Regions from separate parts of the Pseudonocardia sp. EV170527-09 genome, predicted to be linked through region 3. Evidence: predicted binding sites of a transcription regulator. Region 3 holds the regulator's gene; each other region holds the start of a gene.
What was found. The regulator LexA, encoded in region 3, represses DNA repair genes until DNA is damaged. The targets are predictions, from matches to a motif close to CGAACACGTGTTCG.

Region 1 (5,445 bases), on a different contig from region 3:
ACGTGTCGATCAGCCGCCGGTTGTCGCGCTGGTGCAGCCCGATCGACGGCTCGTCGAGCACGTAGAGGACCCCGACCAGGCCGGAGCCGATCTGGGTGGCCAGCCGGATGCGCTGCGCCTCGCCACCGGACAGCGTGCCCGCGGCGCGGTCCAGCGACAGGTAGTCCAGCCCGACGTCGAGCAGGAAGCCCAGCCGGGCCTGCACCTCCTTGAGCACCGCACCGGCGATCACCGCCTGCCGGTCGTCGAGCACCATGCCGTTCAGGAACCGTGAGCACTCGGCCACCGACATGTTCGACACCTGTGCGATCGACCGCTCCCCCAGGTCGCGGTGCGGCAGGGTCACCGACAGCACCTCGGGACGCAGCCGGGCGCCGTTGCAGGCCGGGCAGGGGATGTCGCGCATGTAGCCCTCGTAGCGCTCCCGCTGCGACTCGGACTCGGTCTGCTCCAGGCGACGCTCGAGGAACGGCATCACGCCCTCGAAGTTGGCGTAGTACGAGCGCTCGCGGCCGTAGCGGTTGCGGTAGCGCACGTGGACCTGGTCGTCGCTGCCGTGCAGGACCGCCTTCTGCGCGGCGGCGGGGAGCTTGCGCCAGGGGGTGTCCATCCGGAACCCGACCGCGGTGGCCAGGCCGGACAGCAGCCGGCCGAAGTACTCCGCGTTGTGCCCGGACGACCAGGGCGCGATGGCGCCGTCGCCGAGGGACAGGTCCGGGTCGGGGACGACCAGCTCCGGGTCGACCTCCTTCTTGATGCCGATGCCGGAGCAGGCCGGGCAGGCGCCGTAGGGCGAGTTGAAGGAGAAGGTGCGGGGCTCGAGGTCGTCGACGGCGAGGGTGTGCCCGTTCGGGCAGGCCATCTTCTCGGAGAAGCGGCGCTCGCGCTGCGGGTCGTCGTCGGGCAGGTCCACGAAGTCCAGCACGACCAGGCCGTCGGCCAGCCGCAGCGCGGTCTCCACCGAGTCGGTGAGGCGCTGCTTGGCCGTCGCCTTCACCGAGAGCCGGTCGACGACGACGGCGATGTCGTGCTTCTCCTGCTTCTTCAGCTTCGGCGGGTCCGACAGCGGGTGGACCGTGCCGTCGACGAGGACGCGGGAGTAGCCCTGGGCCTGCAGGTTCCCGAACAGGTCGACGAACTCGCCCTTGCGGGTCCGCACGACCGGCGCGAGCACCTGGAAGCGGCTGCCCTGCTCCATCTCCAGCACCTGGTCGACGATCTGCTGCGGGGTCTGCTTCTCGATCCGCTCGCCGCAGGTCGGGCAGTGTGGGATGCCGGCGCGCGCGTAGAGCAACCGCAGGTAGTCGTGGATCTCGGTGATCGTGCCGACCGTCGAGCGCGGGTTGCGGTTGGTCGACTTCTGGTCGATCGAGACCGCCGGGGACAGGCCCTCGATGAAGTCCACGTCGGGCTTGTCCATCTGCCCGAGGAACTGGCGCGCGTACGCCGAGAGGGACTCGACGTAGCGCCGCTGCCCCTCCGCGAAGATCGTGTCGAACGCGAGGCTGGACTTGCCCGACCCGGACAGCCCGGTGAAGACGATCATGCTGTCGCGGGGCAGGTCGATGTCGATGCCCTGCAGGTTGTGCTCGCGCGCGCCGCGCACGACCAGCTTCGGCCCCTCCGGGACCGGCGACGCGCCCGGGGACAGGGCGGTGCCGGCGTCGCGGCGGTCGGTGCTGTGGTCGCTCACGTTGCGCGCCTCCTGGGGTGGCGGTGCCGTCCGGGTCGGACCCGGTTGTGACGCCCGCGGGCTGACGGACATTCCCGGACCGGGCACCCGTGGCCGGTGAGGTTCGTCCCCTCGTCCGCCGTCGATGCTAGGTGCGGCCCCCGACAGGAACCCGGTGAGCGGGGCCCGGCGGTGGTCCGGCGCGGTGGATGCACCTCGGTACGCGCCGGTCGGTCCACCGCGCACGGTACTCGCACGCCTGTTCGATCCGTCAGCGGCCCCGTGCGTGCGACCGGCGGGTTCTCCCCACCGCGGGATGTCGGGGCAGGCCGCTACCCTCCCGCTCGTGGACGTCCTGGAGAACTACACTGGTCACACCGACCCGGGCGGCGCGGCCATCCGCCGCGACCTCGAGCGGCTGAGCATCAGCAAGATCTCGGTCGGCGAGATGGACAACAACGCCTACCTGCTCGTGTGCAAGCAGAGCAACGAGGCACTGCTGATCGACGCGGCGGCCGAGCCGACCCGCATCGCCGACCTCATCGGCGCCGCGGACGAGCGCCCGGACCTGCGCCACCTGGTCACCACCCACCGCCACGCCGACCACTGGCAGGCGCTGGGCGCGATCGCGGGCATGTTCGAGCCACGGCTGATCGCCCACCCGCTGGACGCCCCGGAGCTCCCCGCCCCGATGGACGAGTTCGTCGAGCACGGCGACACGATCGCCTTCGGTGAGATCGAGCTGGAGGTCATCCACCTGCGCGGGCACACGCCGGGCTCGGTGGCGCTGCTCTACCGCGGGGAGGACCGGCCGCACCTGTTCACCGGGGACAGCCTGTTCCCGGGCGGGCCGGGCAAGACCTGGTCGGCGGAGGACAACACGCAGCTGATCAGTGACCTCGAGGAGCGGGTGTTCGACCGGCTCGACGACGACACCTGGTTCTACCCGGGCCACGGTGACGACTCGACGCTCGGGGCGGAGCGGCCGAGCATCCCCGAGTGGCGGTCACGGGGCTGGTGACCCTCGGGGTCACGCCGGGCCGCTGCGGGCGTAGCGGCCCGGTGTGACACCGACCAACCGCACGAACCGGCGGTGCAGGTGGGCCTGGTCGTGGAACCCCACCGCCGCGGCGGCCGCGGCCGGCGGCGTCCCGTCCAGCAGCAGCGCCCGCGCCCGCTCGACGCGGCGGGCGTCGAGGTAGCGGTGCGGCGGGAGCCCGAAGCGGCGCGAGAAGGTGCGTACCAGGTGGCCGGGGTGGGCGTGCAGCAGCCGCCCGGCCTCGGCGAGGGTCACGCCGTCGACGAGCCGGGAGTCGAGCAGGTCCCGCAGCCGGCCGGCCAGGTCCGTCGGCGGCACCGGGCCGGGCCCGGCGGTCGGGTCCAGGTGCCGGGCGAGACGTTCGGCGACGAGTGCGAGACGGCTCTCGGCGTGCAGCTCCTCCCCAGGTACCGCCAGCGCGCGGTGCAGCTCGTCGAGCCTGCGGCGCAGGAGGGGGTCGGCCACCCCCGGCCGGTCGACCGCGGGGCCGACCAGCCCGTCCGTCCCGGACGCCCCCGGGTCGAGCGCGGCGGGGTCGAGGTAGAGGACCCGCTTGCGGAAACCGGAGCCGCCCGCCGCGCGTCCGTCGTGCGCGACCAGCGGCGGCAGCAGCGTCACCGGGGCCTCCTCGGTCCCGTGCGGTCGCCGGTCCAGGTCGTAGCGCACGGCGCCGTCGTCGACGATCAGGACCGTCCACGTGGAGTGCGTGTGCAGCGGGTACCGGTGCCGAACGAAGCGAGCGTGCAGCACCTCCGTGATGCCCGGCACGCGCTGCGGCCGCCAGGCGGTGACGGCCTCGCCCACCGCCCGCGAACCGGTTCCGGACATGTGCGGAACGTACAAGAGTGCGGGGGTCCTGCCGTCCGAGGATCGACGGCGTGACCGAGACCGCCCTGCTCCCCGCCTCCCCCGCCCGCCCCGCCACCAAGATCGCCGTTGTGCTGCGTGACGACCTGCTCGGCTGGCAGGTCGCGAACGTGACGGCCTTCCTCGCCGCCGGGGTCGCCGCGGGCGTCCCCGAGCTGATCGGCGAGCCCTACACCGATGCCGACGGCACCGCCTACCTGCCGACCCTCGGTCTGCCGGTGCTCGTGCGCGCCGGGGACGCGACGACGCTCGCGACCTGCCGGGCCCGGGCGGTCGGCCGCGGACTGCCGGTGGCGGTGTTCACCTCCGCGATGTTCGGCACCGGCAACGACCACGACAACCGTGCGGTGGTCGCGGCGGCCCGGGCCGAGGAGCTCGATCTGGTCGGGCTGGCGCTGCACGGGCCGCGCAACGCCGTCGACAAGATCCTCAAGGGGACGACGACCCATCCGTGACGGCCGGTGCGGCCAGCCCGGCGTCGTCGAACAGCTCCCGCCAGCGCGCCGCCGGCAGCCGGTCCAGCGGCCGGTCGGCCGACGCCCACGCCGCGGCGACCGCGTCGGGCAGCAGGTCCGCGCCGACCAGCCCGGCGTCGGTGAGCTCGGCGAGCAGCTGCGGCACGCGGTGCCCGCCCACCCGGGCGACGGCGGCGTCCCAGTCGGCGCGGGTGAGCGGACGGTCGCGGTCGAGCAGCGCGTTGACGGTGATCTCGTACAGGGCCTGGCTCACGTCGCCAGGATGCCCCCTCAGCCCAGCTCCTCCAGCGCGAGCCCGGTGGAGCGCGGGCCGAGCAGGCCGACGTCGAGGCAGAGCAGCACGATGAGCCCCGCGGCGCCGCCGAACACCGCGATCGGCCCGGCCGTGGCCAGCAGCGGGACGGCGACGAACGGGAGGAACGCCGACGTCGCGCGGGACAGCGAGTAGGCGATCCCGCCCGCGGTGGAGCGGATCGTCGTCGGGAAGATCTCGGCCTGGTAGATGTGGAACGCGTTGGAGAACACGTTGCTCACCGCGGTCAGCGCGAACCCGGAGCCGACGATCACCAGCGGGGTCACCCCGGCCGCGAACACGATGCCGAGCACTCCGATCGCCAGCGCCGAGGCGATGATCAGCCACTTCCGTTCGAACCGTTCGACCAGCGGGACCGAGGCGAGCGAGCCCAGCGGGTACCCGGCGAAGCTCAGCGCGGCGTAGCCGAGGGACTCGGTGACGTCGAAGCCCTTGGCCACCAGGACCAGCGGCGCGAGCGTGCCGAAACCGTAGTAGGCGACGGTCTGGAGCACCTGGAAGATCAGGAGCATCACCGTGCGGGTGCGGTAGACCCCGCTGAACGCGATCCGCAGCACCGCGACGGTCGAGCCGGCCCGCGGCTCCCCCGAGTCGGCCGTGGACACCTCCCCCTCGACCGGGGCGCCGGCCCGCCGGGCCACGTCCGCCGCGACGGCGGCGGCCTCCTCGCGCCGCCCGTGGGCGACCAGCCAGCGCGGGGACTCGGGCAGCACGAGGCGCAGCACCAGTACGAAGAACGCGCCCAGCCCCCCGGCGACGAGCAGCCAGCGCCAGCCGTCGACGCCCGCGATGGACTGCGCCGCGACGAGCCGGCCGCCGAGCAGCGCGGCCACCGGCACCCCGAGGAACCCGACGGTGTACGCCCACGCCGTCCAGCGGCCGCGCACCCGCCGGGGCAGGAACTCCGCCAGGTAGGTGTCCACGAGCACCAGCTCGGCGCCCAGCCCGAGGCCCGCGAGGAAGCGCAGGACCAGGAACGTCTCCAGGTTCGGGGAGAACGCCGCCGCCACCGAGAACAGCGAGTAGGTGAGCAGGTTCAGCAGGAACACGGTGCGCCGGCCGAACCGGTCGGCCGCGA
Region 2 (5,445 bases), on a different contig from region 3:
GCGGGTCGCGGCGGGGCAGCAGCAGCGCCCGCGCGGCGCACTCCCGGAACCGGGAGGCGTAGAGCGCCGAGTTCCCCAGCTCCGCGACGACGATCTGCTCGATCTCGCCCGGTTCCAGCAGCACGTCCTCGGCGCTCGGGACGACCTCGGTGCCGTTGTCGTCGACCGCGTCCGGCAGGCGCAGGACGATCCCGTCGTCCGCGCCCGACGCGCTCACCTCGACCCCGCGTCGCTCCCGCATCCGGGCCGCGATCGCCAGTGCCCACGGCCCGTTGACCTGAGCACCGAACGGCGAGTGCACGACGAGGCGCCAGTCGCCCAGCTCGTCGCGGAACCGCTCCACCAGGATCGTGCGGTCGCTCGGCACGTGCCGGGTCGCCTCACGCTGCTCGCGCAGGTAGGACAGCAGGTTGTCGCAGGCCCACACGTCGAGTCCGGCCGCGGTGGCGCGCTCGCGGGCCTCGGCGTCGGCCAGCCCGGACATCTCGCGCACGAACGCGCCGACCGCCCGGCCCAGTTCCAGCGGCCGACCGATCGACTCGCCCTTCCAGAACGGCATCCGGGCGGGCACCCCCGGCGCCGGGGTGACGATCACGCGGTCGTGGGTGATGTCCTCGACCCGCCACGACGAGGTCCCCAGCAGGAACGTGTCCCCGACGCGGGACTCGTAGACCATCTCCTCGTCGAGCTCACCGACCCGCGACCCGGCGCCGTCCGCGCCGCCCGGGGTCATCACGGTGAACAGGCCGCGGTCGGGGATGGTGCCGCCGGACGTGACGGCGAGGCGCTGCGCGCCCGGGCGCCCGCGCAGCTCGTCCGTGACCCGGTCCCAGGTGATGCGGGCGCGCAGCTCGCCGAACTCCTCGGACGGGTAGCGCCCGGCCAGCATGTCGAGCACCGAGTGCAGCGCGGAGTCCGGCAGCGCCGCGAACGGGGCCGCCCGACGGATCGTCGCGGCCAGGTCGGACAGCCGCCACGACTCCATCGCGACCATCGCGACGATCTGCTGGGCCAGGACGTCTAGCGGGTTCCGGGGATAGCGGGTGGACTCGATCGACCCGGTCGTCATCCGTTCGGCGACGACGGCGCAGGACACGAGGTCCCCGCGGTACTTCGGGAACACGACACCCTCGGACACCGCGCCCACCTGGTGCCCGGCGCGCCCGACCCGCTGCAGCCCGGACGCGACCGACGGCGGTGCCTCGACCTGCACGACCAGGTCGACCGCGCCCATGTCGATGCCCAGCTCCAGGCTGGACGTCGCAACGACGCACGGCAGAACGCCGGACTTCAGCTCCTCCTCGACCAGGGTCCGCTGGTCGCGCGACATCGACCCGTGGTGGGCCTTGGCGACCGTCGGTGCGGCACCGCCACCCACCCCGGACTGCCCGACCGCCTCGGCCGGGAACGCACCCGGCGCGGCGTCGAGGTCGGCGGCCTCCTCCAGCGCGGCCTCCTCCAGCGCGGCGGCCTCCTGCTCGGCGGCGAGCTCGTTGAGCCGGGAGGTCAGCCGCTCGGCGAGCCGGCGGGAGTTGGAGAACACGATCGTCGACCGGTGCTCGCGCACCAGACCGAGCAGCCGTTCCTCGACGGCGGGCCAGATCGAGGGCTTGCGCGCGGTGCCCGCGGCGGACCCGACGACCTCCTCGTCGGTGCTGCCCGGCGCGGGCCGCTCGTCGAGCGCGGCCAGGTCGGGCACCGGGACCTGCACCTCGACCCGGATCGTCTTCGGGATCACGGGCTGGACGACCTCGACCGGGCGCGTACCGGACAGGAACGTCGAGACCTCGTCGACCGGGCGCACGGTCGCCGAGAGCCCGATCCGCTGCGGGGTGGCCTCGGTGATCTCCTCGAGCCGTTCCAGCGACACCGCCAGGTGCGCCCCCCGCTTCGTGCCGGCGACGGCGTGCACCTCGTCGAGGATCACGGTCGTCACCCCGCGCAGCGACTCCCGCGCGGCCGAGGTGAGCAGGAGGAACAGCGACTCCGGAGTGGTCACCAGCACGTCCGGCGGGGTGCGCTGGAACTGGCGCCGCTCGTCGGCCGGGGTGTCGCCGGTGCGCATCCCGACGGTGATGTCCGGCACCGGCTCGTCGAGCCGCTGCGCGGCCTGGCGGATGCCGGTCAGCGGCGAGCGCAGGTTGCGCTGCACGTCCACGGCCAGGGCCTTGAGCGGGGAGACGTAGAGGACCCGGCAGCGCTGCTTGCGCTCGGCGGGCGGTGGCGTCGCCGCGAGCCGGTCGAGCGCCCAGAGGAACGCGGCCAGGGTCTTGCCGGACCCGGTCGGCGCGACGACCAGGGCGTTGCGCCCGGCCTGCGCCGCGGACCAGGCGCCCTCCTGGGCCGCGGTGGGCGCGGCGAAGGCCCCCTCGAACCACTGGCGGGTGGCGGGGGAGAAGCCCTCGAGTGCGGTCACGCCGACCATCATGCGGGTGGGGTCCGACAGTCACCCGTCGGACCGGGCGTGACCTGCGCTCTCAGCGCGCGGCGTCCGCCCGGGTACGGGGCCAGACCTCCGCGGCGTCCTCGGCCGGGAACTCCGCGACGACCGCCGCGATCGTCCAGACCATCGACGCCAGGAAGTCCACGCCCAGCGCGTCGACGTAGTGCGAGGTCTCGCGGGCGTCGGCCGGGTCGACGAGCGGGGCGATGGTGTAGCGCGCCCGGGCCGCGTAGCGCGGACCCAGGTTCTGCCCGATCCAGGCCAGCGCCCGCTCGGAGCGGTCGTCGTGGTCGACCAGCGCGGCGCGGGCGGCGTCGTACCAGTCGGCCAGCACGAGGAAGGCCAGCGACCAGCCGGGCGGCGTGGCGTCCGGCGGCATGTCCCGGTCGACCGCGGTCAGCCGGCGCACGGCGAACCGGGCCGGATCCGGCCCCGGCGCGGCGAGCGTCTCGCGGACCGCCCCGGCCAGCACGTCGGACACCATGCGGTAGGCGTTCTGCAGCTCCGCGTCGTCCGCGCCCGCCGACCTGCGTGCGTTCGGGGTCGTCCCCGCCATGTCCACCGTCCTCCGCTCGTGTGGCCGGGCCGGAGCGTAACGCCCTGGCGCACGGCGACCGTCGCACGGCAGCATCCGTCCGTGACCGCCGCACCCGACGCCGTCTCCCCGCCCCAGGACCTCGCGCAGCCCCGGCTGCTGGCGGTTCTCGCGATGGTGCAGGTGCTCGGCGGGACGGCCGTCGCGACCTCGATCGCCGCGAGCTCGCTGGTCGCCTCCCGGCCGTCCGGCTCACCGGCGGTCGACGGCGTCGCGTGCGTTCGGCCGGTGCGGGACGCCCGGCGGCGGGCTGAGCCGGACCCTCAGCGACGGCGCTGGTGGAGCCACCAGCGCACCAGCACGACCAGCGCGGACAGCAGCGCGAGCAGGGACACGATCTGCCACGCCAGTGGCGAGCCGATGCCGGTCGTCGCGAGGACCTCGTCGGCGACGTCGACCGGGACGGTGGCGAGCAGTTCGGACATATCACCCAGGCTACCTGCTCCGGGGCGTCATCGGGCGGACGCCGCACGGAACGGGTGACCCGTCTACCCTCGCGGACGTGCGACTGAGCCACTTCCGGGAACTGATGGAGGGCGAGTTCGGGCCGGTGCGGGCGGCGTCGCTGTCCCGCGACCACGTCTTCTCCGAGCTCGGCGGCCGGACCGTCGAGCAGGCGATCGAGGCCGGCGTCGACCTGCGCCGGATCTGGCGCGCGGTCTGTGCGGCCTACGAGGTCCCACCCGCACGGCGGTAGCGGCGCCCCGGGCGGTCGTGCTGACCGCTCGGCTCCCGTGGGCGCCCGGTCGGCGTGTCGCGGTGTCGGGTCGAACGCGTGTTCGTCTACGGTTCCGGCAGGGCTTGCGGTACCGGTCCTGCGGCGTGGTGTCGGACGAGTTGTCCACAGGCGCCGATCCGGGCCCGAAACTGTCAGGGGTACCCCATACCGTTGTGGTGTGCCTCCCCGAAAGACACCAGCAGGACCCGACCGTCGACCACCAGCGAGGAGTCAAGAGATGTCCGCTCCGGACCGCGGCAAGGCGCTCGAACTCGCCCTCGCCCAGATCGAGAAGAACCACGGCAAGGGATCGGTGATGCGCCTGGGCGACCAGGCCCGCGTCCCGATCAGTGCCATCTCCACGGGCTCCATCGCGCTCGACGTCGCGCTCGGCGTCGGGGGCATCCCGCGCGGCCGCGTCGTCGAGATCTACGGCCCGGAGTCCAGCGGTAAGACCACGGTCGCGCTGCACTGCGTGGCGAGCGCGCAGGCCGCGGGCGGTGTCGCCGCGTTCATCGACGCCGAGCACGCGCTCGACCCGGAGTACGCCAAGGCGCTCGGTGTCGACACCGACGACCTGCTGGTCTCCCAGCCGGACACCGGTGAGCAGGCGCTGGAGATCGCGGACATGCTGATCCGCTCCGGCGCGCTCGACATCATCGTCATCGACTCGGTGGCCGCGCTCGTGCCGCGTGCCGAGATCGAGGGCGAGATGGGTGACAGCCACGTCGGTCTGCAGGCCCGGCTGATGAGCCAGGCGCTGCGGAAGATCACCGGTGCCCTCAGCAACTCCGGCACCACGGCGATCTTCATCAACCAGCTGCGCGAGAAGATCGGCGTGATGTTCGGGTCCCCGGAGACCACGACCGGTGGTAAGGCACTGAAGTTCTACGCGTCGGTCCGCATGGACATCCGCCGCATCGAGACGCTGAAGGACGGCACCGACATGGTCGGCAGCCGGACCCGGGTCAAGGTCGTGAAGAACAAGGTGGCTCCGCCGTTCAAGCAGGCGGAGTTCGACGTGCTCTACGGCGTCGGCATCTCCAAGGAGGGTTCGCTGATCGACGTGGGCGTCGAGCAGGGGATCATCCGCAAGTCCGGCGCCTGGTACACCTACGAGGGCGACCAGATGGGGCAGGGCAAGGAGAACGCCCGCAAGTTCCTCAAGGAGAACCCGGACGTCGCCGCCGAGGTCGAGAAGCGCATCAAGGAGAAGCTGGGGATCGGCGCGGTCGTCGACGCCGAGGAGACCAGCCCGGTCGAGCCCCTCCCGGCCCCGGTCGGCTTCTGAGCGTGACCGGCGACCACGACGGGTCCGGAGGCACGTCGGGACGGGACGGTGCGGAGCCGACCGGGCCCCGCACCGTCCCGCTCGACGACCTGTTCGGCGTGACCCCGTCGGGTCCCGACGTGCCGGATCCGCCCGCGATCCGGACCGTCGACCCGACCGGCGCCGAACCGGGGGAGCCCGCTGCGGAGCCCCCGGCCGTCCCCGGGTGGGACGCGAGTCCGCACCAGGTCTCGTTCGTGACGCTCAGCGGCGCCGACGGGGCCACCACGGCGATCACCGACCCGCCGGCGACGGCCCGGCCGACGGATCCGTCGGCCGACGCTGCGACGGACGGGGTGGCGGAGCCCGCCCCGGTCCGCAGGCTGACCTTCGACGACCCCGTTCCCGGACCGGGAGCG
Region 3 (5,445 bases):
CCGTGGTCGCGGATCCGCTCGTCGAGCTCTCGCATGGTTCCTCCTGCCGTCGGACCGCCCGTCCCCCGGGCGGTCTCGTCTCCCCCGCTCCCGACCGGCCCTTCCCCGAGCCCGGTCGAACGGGCGTACGAGCGGTGTAGCACCCGACACCGACAACAACCGCGTCTCCGCAGGTCACCGCCCGTGCCGAAGACGCTCTCAGCGTGGCGCGCCGACCGTGGGCGGTACGACCGGGCCGTGGGCGGCGACATCGGCGACCACCCCGAGCACGACGACCGCGGCCGCCGAGGCGAGCAGGACACCCACCGCCGCCACCACGCGGCGCACGGGACCCGACGCCGGGACGGGCCGCGCCACGTCGGCCGCGGTGCCGACCGGGGCCCGTCCGATGACCGTCACGCCCCCGATGACCGCTGCATCCACGATCGCCACCCCCACTGCCGTTCCCGCTGCCGGTCGCCCCGCGCGGCCGGACGGCGACGCGGACGGCATCCGATCGAACCGGTGTTCGATCGAACGCCTGTGCGATGTTCTACCACCACGGCCCGACGGAATCCACGACACGCCCCGGGTGACTTCGAACGCATGTTTGGCGAACGGGCCCGCGACGGCTAGGGTCGTCGCCGTAAGTACCCCGAGGAGGCGAATGCGATGGCAGCGGACGACACCGGACACGGTGGTCCCGGCGTGACCGGCACCGCCGCGGACCGGGGATCCGCGACGGTCCGGGAGTTCCCCGACCCCGCGACCGACACCCGCGGCCTGACCCCGCGGCAGAAGAAGGTCCTGGCCGTCATCCGGGACTGGGTGGACCGGTACGGCTACCCGCCCAGCGTCCGCGAGATCGGTGACGCGGTGGGCCTCACGTCCACCTCGTCGGTGCACCACCAGCTCCGGACCCTGGAGCGCAAGGGCTTCCTCCGGCGCGACCCGAACCGCACCCGCGCGGTCGACGTCCGCAGCCCGGAACAGATCGCCGGCACCGACGGGTCGGACTCCGACGCCGACACCGCCGAGCTGCGTTCCGCGCGGCCGGCGCCGGCGTTCGTGCCGCTCATCGGCGACATCGCCGCCGGTGGCCCGATCCTGGCCGAGCAGGCCGTGCAGGACGTGTTCCCGCTGCCGCGCGAGATCGTCGGCGAGGGCACGCTGTTCCTGCTCAACGTCAAGGGCGACTCGATGGTCGACGCCGCGATCACCGACGGCGACTGGGTCGTCGTGCGCCAGCAGCCGGTGGCCGAGCAGGGCGAGATCGTGGCCGCGATGATCGACGGCGAGGCGACGGTGAAGACGTTCCGCCGCAAGGACGGGCACATCTGGCTGATGCCGGCGAACGACGCCTACGACCCGATCCCGGGTGACGACGCGTCGATCCTCGGCCGCGTCGTGGCGGTCCTGCGCCGCCTCTGACCTCCTCGGGCGGCGCCCGGTTCCCGCGGTCAGCGGGACCGGCGGCGCCGTCCGTGCAGGGACATCGCGACGGCACCGGCCACCAGCAGCGCCGCGAGCACCGCGGCCCCGCCCGCGGCGGGCAGCCACGACGGGTACGTGCGGTACTCCGGCACCTCGACGGGCTGGGCCACGACGGGTGCCTGCGGGCCGGTCGCCGCGGGCACCGCGCCCGGGACGACGGTGATCGCCGCCGCGGTCAGGCCCCGGGCCTCGCTGCCGGAGTGCAGTGCACCCCGGCCGTCCGGGGCGATCGCCTCGCCCTGGGCCTCGTCCGGCAACGGCACCGGCAGTGGTGCGCCGCCCAGCGCCGCGACCAGCACGTCGGCCGTCGCCGGTCCGCCGACGGGCAGCGGGAACACCCAGGCGTCGGTGTAGGTCCGCAGCACGGCGGCGCGTCCGCCGTCGGCCCCGGCCGGTGAGACCCCGCCGCCGGTGATCGTGCGGGACCCGGCGGCCCCGAGCGGCCCGCCGCCGGTGCCCGACCAGGGCAGCACGACCTGTGCCACCCGGCGCAGCGGGACCGGGCCCCCGTCGTCGCGCAGCGGTGCGTCGGGTCGGTACACCCCGGCGGCCCCGGTGGTCTTGTCGACCAGCAGGGGCACGCCGTCGTCGCCGACCAGCAGCGCCTCGACGTCGCGCGGACCGTCGGGGTGGACCAGGTCGTACACGCGTGGCGGCCCGGCCGGGGGCAGCACGACGAGCCGGACCGAGCCACGCTGCGCCCCGTTGTCACCGGTGTCGGCGAGCCAGAGATCCCCGCCCGGTCCGAGCCCGAGGTCCTCGACGTCGGTGACCGGGACGTCGGCCTGCCGGGTTCCGGTGACCGCGCAGCCGGACGGGTCCAGGGTGAACGCCCGCGCGGTCCCGCCGCCGTCGACGATCGCGTGGTAGCGCTGCGGGGCTCCGCCGGGCGGGCCCTCGGCGACCAGCCCGGACAGCTCCGCCAGCCGTAGGTCGTCGACGGTGCAGACCGGGTGCGCCCCGGGCGGCGGCGCGGCCGCACCCGTGAGCGCACCGGTCAGGCAGAGGACCGTGGTCAGGCGGCGGGCCACGCCCCCGGGCCGCGGTGGCCCACCCGGCCGCCCATTCAGTGGCCCGCCGCCGTCGCCGGCAGGTCGGCGCCGGCAGCGGTCGGGAGGGCCGAGCCCGCCACCGCGAACGGCAGCACCGCGGTGCCCAGCTCCGGCTTCACCCGCGCCCGGATCCGGGTGCCGTCGGCGGTGTGGGACTCGGCGAGGATCTCGCCGTCGTCGTGCAGCCGTGCCACCAGCGCACCCTCGGTGTAGGGCAGCAGGAGGTCGACCTCGTACTCCGGTCGCGGCAGCCGCTCGGCGATGCGCTCGCGGAGCCGGTCGATCCCGGTGCCGCTGTGTGCCGAGACGAACACGGCGTCCGGCTGGGCGTGCCGCAGCCGGGCCAGCGCCAGGTCACCGGCCGCGTCGGTCTTGTTGATCACGAGCAGCTCGGGGGGCATCGTGTCGCCCGCGGCCTCCCCCACCTCGACGAGCACCTGACGGACCGCGGCGATCTGGTCGTCGGGCAGCGGGTCGGACCCGTCGACGACGTGCACCAGCAGGTCGGCCCGGGCGGCCTCCTCCAGCGTGGAGCGGAACGCCTCGACGAGCTGGTGCGGCAGGTGCCGCACGAACCCGACGGTGTCGGTGAGGGTGTAGTCGTGCCCGTCGGGTGTCTGTGCCTTGCGGGTGGTCGGGTCCAGCGTCGCGAACAGCGCGTCCTGCACCAGCACCCCGGCGTCGGTGAGCTGGTTGAGCAGGCTCGACTTGCCCGCGTTGGTGTAGCCGACGATCGCGACCGAGGGGATCTCGTTGCGGCGACGGCTGCCACGCTGGGTCTCGCGGACCTGGCGCATCGCACCGATCTCGCGGCGCAGCTTCGACATCCGCGCGCGGATGCGGCGCCGGTCCAGCTCGATCTTCGTCTCACCGGGGCCACGGCCACCGATACCGACACCGCCCGCGGCCCGGCCACCGACCTGCCGGGACAGCGCCTCACCCCAGCCGCGCAGCCGCGGCAGCAGGTAGGACAGCTGCGCGAGTTCGACCTGGGCCTTGCCGTCCCGGGAGCGGGCGTGCTGGGCGAAGATGTCGAGGATCAGCGCGGTCCGGTCGATGACCTTGACCTTGAGCCGCTCCTCCAGCTGACGGAGCTGGCCGGGTGACAGCTCGCCGTCGCAGATCACGGTGTCGGCGCCGGTGGCGCGGACGACCCCGAGCAGCTCCTCGACCTTGCCGGAGCCGATGAACGTGGCCGGGTCCGGGCTGGAGCGGCGCTGCACGAGGCCGTCCATCACCTCGGAACCGGCGGTCTCGGCGAGGCGGGCCAGCTCGGTCATCGAGTTGTCGGCCTGCTCGGCCGTGCCCTCGGTCCAGACGCCGACGAGCACGACCCGCTCCAGCTGGAGCTTGCGGTACTCGACCTCGGTGATGTCGGTGAGCTCGGTGGACAGCCCGTGGATCCGGCGCAGCGACGCGCGCTCCTCCAGGTCGAGCTCGCCACCCGTCGGAACCGGGTTCGACGTGGAGGGGGTCACGGAGGGGTGCGTGTGGGCATCAGTCATCTTGCCCCCATCCTCCCACGTCGCGGGGCTCGTGTCCGCCCCGATTCGCGAGCCTCAGGCGGGAGCGTCCCACCACGCGCGGTCCAGCTCGCCGGAGGCGAGCAGCACCGCGGGGCCGTGCAGCGTCGTGGGCCCGGTCCGCTCGTCGGTGCCGGCCTCCACCGTCACCCGCAGCAGCCCGCCCGGAACCGTGACCTGCACGTCCCCGGCGGTGTGCCCGGCGTGCCGCAGCGCGGCGACGGCGGCGGCGACGGTTCCGGTGCCGCAGGAGCGGGTCTCCCCCACACCGCGTTCGTGCACCCGCATCCGGATGCGGCCGCCGTCGGCGGGACCGTCCAGCGGAGTCAGGAACTCGACGTTCACCCCGTTCGGGAACAGCGCCGGGTCGTAGGAGGGCGCGCGGGTCAGGTCGAGGGTGTCCGGGTCGGCCGCGGTGACACAGGCCAGGTGCGGGTTCCCGACGTCGAGGGCGATGCCGTCGAAGCGCGCGTCGCCGCTGGTGGCGACCGACGCCGGGCCGACGCCGACCGTCCCGAGCCCGACCGAGACCCCGTCCGGCCCGACGGCGGTGTCGAGCACCCCGTTGCGGGTGCCGACCGGGCCACCCGTGGCCCAGCCGCGCTCGTGCAGGTAGCGGGCGAACACACGCAGGCCGTTGCCGCACATCTCGGCGAGCGAGCCGTCGGCGTTGCGGTAGTCCATGAACCACTCGACGCCGTCGACGGGCTCCCCGACGCCGGGCTCACCGGCGAGCTTCGCCCAGCGCACGACCCGCAGCACCCCGTCCGCGCCGAGGCCGCGGCGGCGGTCGCACACCGCGGCGACCCGGGCCGGGGTGAGGTCGAGCGCGGCGTCCGGGTCGGGCAGCACCACGAAGTCGTTCTGCGTGCCGTGCCCCTTGCTGAACGCGATGCCGCCCGTCATGCCACCAGCCTACGAGCGAGCACCGCACGCGCCGAGCCCACCAGGTCCGGGTCGGCGCCGTCGAGCCAGTGGATGCGCCGGTCCCGGCGGAACCAGGAGCGCTGGCGGCGCACGAACCGGCGGGTCGCGCGGACCGTCTCCTCTCGGACGACGGCGAGGTCGGGGTGGTCGGGGTCGCGGTCGAGGGCCTCGATCACCTGCCGGTAGCCCAGCGCGCGGGACGCGGTGCGGCCGTGGGCGAGCCCGCGCGGGAGCAGCGCGCGGGTCTCGTCGACCAGGCCGTCGTCGAGCATCCGGTCCACCCGCAGCGCGACCCGCTCGTCGAGCTCGGCGACATCGCGGTCCACGCCGAGCAGCACGGCGTCGTAGCGGGGGGTGCCGGCACCGGGCAGGGTAGCCCGGAACGGCCTGCCGGTCAGTGCGATCACCTCCAGCGCGCGGACGATCCGCCGGCCGTTCGAGGGCAGCACCTGCTCGGCGGCGACCGGGTC
Region 4 (5,445 bases), on a different contig from region 3:
CGGCGAGGTGGGTGTCGAGGTCGGCGGGCGGGAGGGCGGCGAGCAGGACCCGGCCCATCGACGTCGCCCAGGCGGGGAAGCGGGTCCCGATCGTGATGGTGACGGTCATGATCCGCGAGGTGGGGACGCGGGCGACGTAGACGACGTCGTAACCGGTGTGCGGGTCGCCGTCGAGCACCGACACCGACGCGGACTCGCGCACCGTGGCGACCAGCCGTTCCAGGTGCGGGGCGGCGATCTCGGGCAGCCCCATCGCGGACAGGTAGGACCAGCCGAGCTCCAGCACCCGCGGGGTCAGCGCGAACAGCCTGCCGTCGGTGCAGACGTAGCCCTCCTCGGCGAGGGTGAGTAGGAACCGGCGCGCCGCGGCGCGGGTGAGCCCGGTGGCACGGGCGACGTCGGCGAGGGTCTGCTGCGGGCGGTGCGCGTCGAAGGACCGGATGACGGCCAGACCGCGGGCCAGCGAGCGGACCTGCTCGGTGCGCGGGGCGCTCACCCGGGCCGCCCGGCGAGGACGGTGTCGACCAGGTCGGCGGCGTGCCCGGTGCCCGAGCCCTGCGCGCCCGCGGCGAGGGCGAGGTTGCGGGCCATCGCCCCGGGGTGCACCTGCAGCCCCTCCAGGCTCACCCGCAGCCGGGCCGCGGCACCCGCGGTGACGCGCAGCAGCGCGACGAGCGTCTCCCACTCCGCGTGCCAGGCCCCGGCGGCGCGCTGGAACTCCTGCTCGGCGCCCGCGAGCAGCGTCGCGACCAGGCCGGGGGCGCGCTTCGCGGCGCCACGGGCGGTGACGGCGGCGGCCGGGTTGCGCTTGTGCGGCATCGACGACGAGTCCCCCGGCGCGGACTCCGACACCTCGCCGAGCTCGGTGGCGGACAGCAGCACCACGTCGCCCGCGGGCTTCGCACAGGCCCCGGCGGCGACGCCGAGTGCCCCGGCGAGCTCGCCGATGCGGCTGCGTTCGGTGTGCCACGGCACGCCCTGCGGGGCGAGCCCGAGCCGCGCGGCCAGCGCGTCGGCGAAGGCCGGGCCGTGCGGGTGGACGGCTGCGAGGGTGCCCGCGGCGCCGCCGTAGGAGACCGGCAGGGCGTCGAGCACCCGGTCGAGACCGGTGTGCGCCCGGTCCAGCCCGGTGCACCAGGTCGCGGCGACCAGGCCGAAGGTGGTGGGCAACGCCTGCTGGCCGAGGGTGCGGGCCGCGCACGGGGTGTCGCGGTGGGCGGCGGCGAGCGCGGCCGCGGCGTCGGCGCAGACCGTGAGGTCGGTGACGATGCGGTGCCCGGCCCAGCGGGTGAGCAGCATCAGCGCGGTGTCCATGACGTCCTGGCTGGTCGCGCCCGGGTGCACCGCCCGCTCGGCGCCGGGCTGGATCCGCGCCGCGGCCGCCTTGAGCCGTTTGACCAGCGGGATGACCGGGTTGCCGCCCTCGACCGACTCGGCGGCCAGCGTGTGCGGGTCGAGGCCCGCGACGGCGGCGACGGCGCGTTCCACCGCGTCGGCGTCGTGCTCGGCGACCGCGCCCTGCTCGGCGGCGACGGCCGACAGCGCCAGCTCGACCTCCAGCAGGGCGGCGATCCACGCGCCGTCGTCGAGCAGGCCGTCGACCCGGTCGGTACCGGACAGCGGCCCGAGCAACGTGTTCGCCATGCGTACGAGCGTACGGCCTGCGACCGCCGGGGAGGAGGACGCCCGCGCCGCCCGGCAGGCAGAATGGCCCGACGTGTTGACCCACATCCTGCTCGACCTCGACGGCACCCTCGTCGACTCCGCCCCCGGCATCCTCGGCTCGATGCGCCGCGCCATCGACGAAGTGGGCCTGGACGTCCCCGAGTCCGCGCTCGGCACCCACCTGCTCGGCCCGCCGCTGTACCGCAGCCTGCCCCCGATCCTCGGCGAGGAGGGCGCCGCCGCGGTGCTGCCGGTGTACCGGCGGATCTACGGCGACGAGGACGGCTGCCTGGACTGCACTCCGTACCCCGGCGTCGAGGAGCTGCTGCGTGCGCTGTCCGCGGCCGGCGTGACGATGGCCCTGGCCACCAGCAAGGCCGAGCCGCCGGCCCGGCGGATCATCGCCCACCACGGCTGGACCGACCTGTTCACCGAGATCGTCGGCGACACCCGCACCGCGGACCGGCCGACCAAGGGCGCCGTGGTCGCCGAGGCGCTGCGCAGGCTCGGGCACCCGTCCGGTGCCGACGAGCCGTTGATGGTCGGCGACCGGCTGCACGACGTCGAGGGCGCCGCCGAGCACGGCCTGCGCTGCGTCGGCGCGGGCTGGGGCTACGCCGAGCCCGGTGAGCTGGTCGCGGCCGGCGCGGACACCGTCTACGACTCCGCGGACGAGCTCCGGGTCGCCCTGCTGGGCCGAACGGGTGGTCCGACGGGGCAGGACGGCGCATCCGCGGCGGCCCTACCCCGGCAGTCCCTCAGCTGAGACCCGGTCGGGCGGCCCCCTCCGTCCGGCCCGTGCCGGGGACGCGGACGGGCCGATATACACCGGACATGACGGTCGTCGCGCTGTACCGGTACCCGGTCAAGTCCATGCTCGGCGAGTCCCTGACCCGGGCCACCATCACCGGGCGGGGGCTGCTGGGCGACCGCGCCTACGCGGTGCTCGACACCGAGACCGGGAGCATCGCCAGCGCCAAGGTGCCCAGACGCTGGCTCGGGCTGCTCGGCTTCGCGGCCCGGTTCGTCGCCGAGCCGGCGCCCGGGGAGCCGCTGCCGCCGGTCGAGATCACCTTCCCGGACGGCTCGGTCCTGCGCAGCGACGACGAGGGCCTGGACACCGCGCTGTCGGCCGCGCTCGGGCGGGACGTGTCGCTGGTCTCGGTCCCGCCGGAGGGCGGCCACTTCGAGGAGCTGTGGCCCGACATCGAGGGCCTCACCCCGCAGCAGCTCGCGCCGCGGGCGCTCATCGAGGCCACGACGACCCGGCACGAGGACTCCGGCGAGGCCATCAGCCGGTTCGACATCTCCGCGTTCGGGGCGCCGGGCACGTTCTTCGACCTGTCGTCGCTGCACGTGCTCACCGAGTCCACCCTCGACCGGCTCCGCGAGCTCGCGCCGGAGGCGACCTTCGACCCGCTGCGCTACCGGCCGAACATCGTGCTCCGCGCCGACTCCTCCCCCGACGGCGGCCACGGCTTCGTCGAGAACGACTGGCCGGGCAGCACCTCGACGATCGGCGAGGAGGTCCGGGTCTCCTTCTCCTTCGCGACCATGCGGTGCGTCATGACGACGCTCCCCCAGGGCGACCTGCCCGACGACCCGGACACCCTGCGCACGATCGCGAAGCACAACCGCATCGAGATCCCGCAGATCGGCGGGGTCTGGGCGTGCGCTGGCGTGTACGCCGAGGTCGCCGCCGGCGGGGAGATCGCCGTCGGCGACCCGCACACCGCCCCCGCCCCGGCCTGACCGCCGGCCGGCCGAACCCCGACCCTCCCCACGGACGCGGTGCCCTGCCCGGCCCGGCCCGCGTCGACGTGGGCCGAGCAGGGCCGGGCAGCGGCGTCGTCGAGATGCAGCTCAGCGGGATGTGGAGCGCACCGGGGCCCACTGAGCTGCATCTCGACGCGTGGACGCCACTCCAGCGGTGTTCGCAGAGCGAACGCTTGTGCGTCTATCGTACGCCGCGTACCGTCGTCGGCGACGGAGGTGCGTGATGGACAAGGTGGTGGCATCCGCCGCGGAGGCGGTCGCCGACATCGGCGACGGGGCGTCGCTCGCAGTCGGCGGGTTCGGCATGTCCGGGGTTCCGACGGTGCTGATCGCGGCGCTGCTCGAACAGGGCGCGACGGACCTGGAAACGATCTCGAACAACCTGGGCGTCGACGGCTTCGGCCTGGGCACCCTGCTCGCCGCCGGGCGCATCCGGCGCACGATCGGCTCCTACGTCGGCAACAACAAGGAGTTCGCCCGCCAGTACCTCGCCGGCGAGCTGGAGCTGGAGCTGACCCCGCAGGGCACCCTCGCCGAGCGGCTGCGGGCCGGCGGCGCGGGCATCCCGGCGTTCTACACCCCGGCCGGGGTCGGCACGCTGGTCGCCGAGGGCGGGCTGCCCTGGCGCTACGCGGCCGACGGCTCGGTCGCCGTCGAGTCCCCGGCGAAGGAGACCCGCGAGTTCGACGGCGTGACCTACGTCCTCGAGCGTGCCCTCACCCCGGACTTCGCGCTGGTCCACGCCTGGAAGGGCGACCGGCACGGCAACCTGGTGTTCCGGCGCGCGGCGCGCAACTTCAACCCGGACTGCGCCGCGGCCGGGCGGACCACGATCGCCCAGGTCGAGCACCTGGTCGAACCCGGGGAGATCGACCCCAACGAGGTCCACACCCCCGGCATCCACGTGCACCGCGTGCTGCACGTCCCCGACGTCGAGAAGCCGGTCGAGTTCAGGACGGTGCGTTGACCATGGCCCTCAACCGTGACGAGATGGCCGCCCGGGTCGCGGCGGAGCTGCCCGACGGCGCGTACGTCAACCTCGGCATCGGCATGCCGACCCTGGTCCCCGGGCACATCCCCGAGGGCCGGACGGTCGTGCTGCACTCGGAGAACGGGATCCTCGGCGTCGGCCCCTACCCCACCGACGACGAGGTCGACCCCGACCTCATCAACGCCGGCAAGGAGACCGTCACCGTCACCGCCGGTGCCGCCTTCTTCGGCTCCGCCGAGAGCTTCGGCCAGATCCGGGCCGGGAAGCTCGACGTGGCCGTCCTGGGCGGGATGGAGGTCGCCGCGAACGGTGACCTCGCGAACTGGGCGATCCCCGGCAAGATGATCAAGGGGATGGGCGGCGCGATGGACCTCGTGCACGGCGCGCGCTCGGTGATCGTGATGATGGACCACGTCTCCAAGGACGGGTCCCCCAAGATCGTGGAGCGGTGCTCGCTGCCGATCACCGGCCTCGGCTGCGTCACGAAGATCGTCACCGACCTGGCCGTGATCGACGTGACGCCGGACGGGCTCGCACTGGTCGAGACCGCGCCCGGCGTCACCGCCGACGAGGTCCGGGAGAAGACCGGCGCCCCGCTGCGCTGACCGCGACCCGCTGCACCGACGGCTGCCCCGCCGGTCCCGCCGGGCGCGCCCCTCGGTCGCGTCCGGCGGCGGCGCGTCCCTCAGGCGGGCGCGCCCGGCGTGACCGGCAGCCGGGACAGGCCCCGGACCAGCGTCGACTCGCGGTAGACGAGCTCCGAGAGATCGACGGCCAGCGCCAGGTCCGGCCGCTGCGCGATGAGCTTGCCGATCGCCACCCGCCCCTCGGTGCGGGCCAGCTGCGCGCCCAGGCAGAAGTGGATGCCGTGCCCGAAGAACACCCCGGACGAGGAGTCCCGGGTGATGTCGAGGCGATCCGGGTCCGCCAGCCACTCCGGGTCCCGGTTGGCCGCGGCGAGCCCCAGCATCACGGTCGACCCGGCGGGGATGGTCACCCCGGAGTACTCGACG

Region 1: uvrA (excinuclease ABC subunit UvrA) is a predicted target of LexA. The motif match lies at 1,925-1,938, and genes of this name have one in related genera.
Region 2: recA (recombinase RecA) is a predicted target of LexA. The motif match lies at 3,807-3,820, and genes of this name have one in related genera.
Region 4: FVA95_RS01130 (CoA transferase subunit A) is a predicted target of LexA. The motif match lies at 3,608-3,621, and genes of this name have one in related genera.

Annotation. Positions count from the first base shown of each region.
Region 1 is NZ_VRMC01000046.1:19,420-24,864, forward strand. Features, by position in the region: gene uvrA (excinuclease ABC subunit UvrA) at 1-1,651, opposite strand, end outside; gene FVA95_RS15780 (MBL fold metallo-hydrolase) at 2,019-2,693, shown strand; gene FVA95_RS15785 (AraC family transcriptional regulator) at 2,703-3,539, opposite strand; gene FVA95_RS15790 (DUF2000 domain-containing protein) at 3,590-4,033, shown strand; gene FVA95_RS15795 (hypothetical protein) at 4,008-4,307, opposite strand; gene FVA95_RS15800 (MFS transporter) at 4,325-5,445, opposite strand, start outside.
Region 2 is NZ_VRMC01000023.1:4,755-10,199, reverse strand. Features, by position in the region: gene FVA95_RS09490 (ATP-dependent helicase) at 1-2,428, opposite strand, end outside; gene FVA95_RS09485 (hypothetical protein) at 2,478-2,999, opposite strand; gene FVA95_RS31485 (hypothetical protein) at 3,302-3,463, opposite strand; gene FVA95_RS09480 (DUF3046 domain-containing protein) at 3,541-3,735, shown strand; gene recA (recombinase RecA) at 3,995-5,047, shown strand; gene FVA95_RS33885 (RecX family transcriptional regulator) at 5,050-5,445, shown strand, end outside.
Region 3 is NZ_VRMC01000069.1:24,620-30,064, forward strand. Features, by position in the region: gene FVA95_RS20125 (hypothetical protein) at 1-35, opposite strand, end outside; gene FVA95_RS30915 (hypothetical protein) at 199-423, opposite strand; gene lexA (transcriptional repressor LexA) at 652-1,410, shown strand; gene FVA95_RS20140 (hypothetical protein) at 1,440-2,504, opposite strand; gene hflX (GTPase HflX) at 2,540-4,030, opposite strand; gene dapF (diaminopimelate epimerase) at 4,085-4,954, opposite strand; gene miaA (tRNA (adenosine(37)-N6)-dimethylallyltransferase MiaA) at 4,951-5,445, opposite strand, start outside.
Region 4 is NZ_VRMC01000002.1:86,561-92,005, reverse strand. Features, by position in the region: gene FVA95_RS01150 (IclR family transcriptional regulator C-terminal domain-containing protein) at 1-496, opposite strand, end outside; gene FVA95_RS01145 (lyase family protein) at 493-1,644, opposite strand; gene FVA95_RS01140 (HAD hydrolase-like protein) at 1,643-2,431, shown strand; gene FVA95_RS01135 (MOSC domain-containing protein) at 2,500-3,417, shown strand; gene FVA95_RS01130 (CoA transferase subunit A) at 3,665-4,408, shown strand; gene FVA95_RS01125 (3-oxoacid CoA-transferase subunit B) at 4,411-5,037, shown strand; gene FVA95_RS01120 (cytochrome P450) at 5,118-5,445, opposite strand, start outside.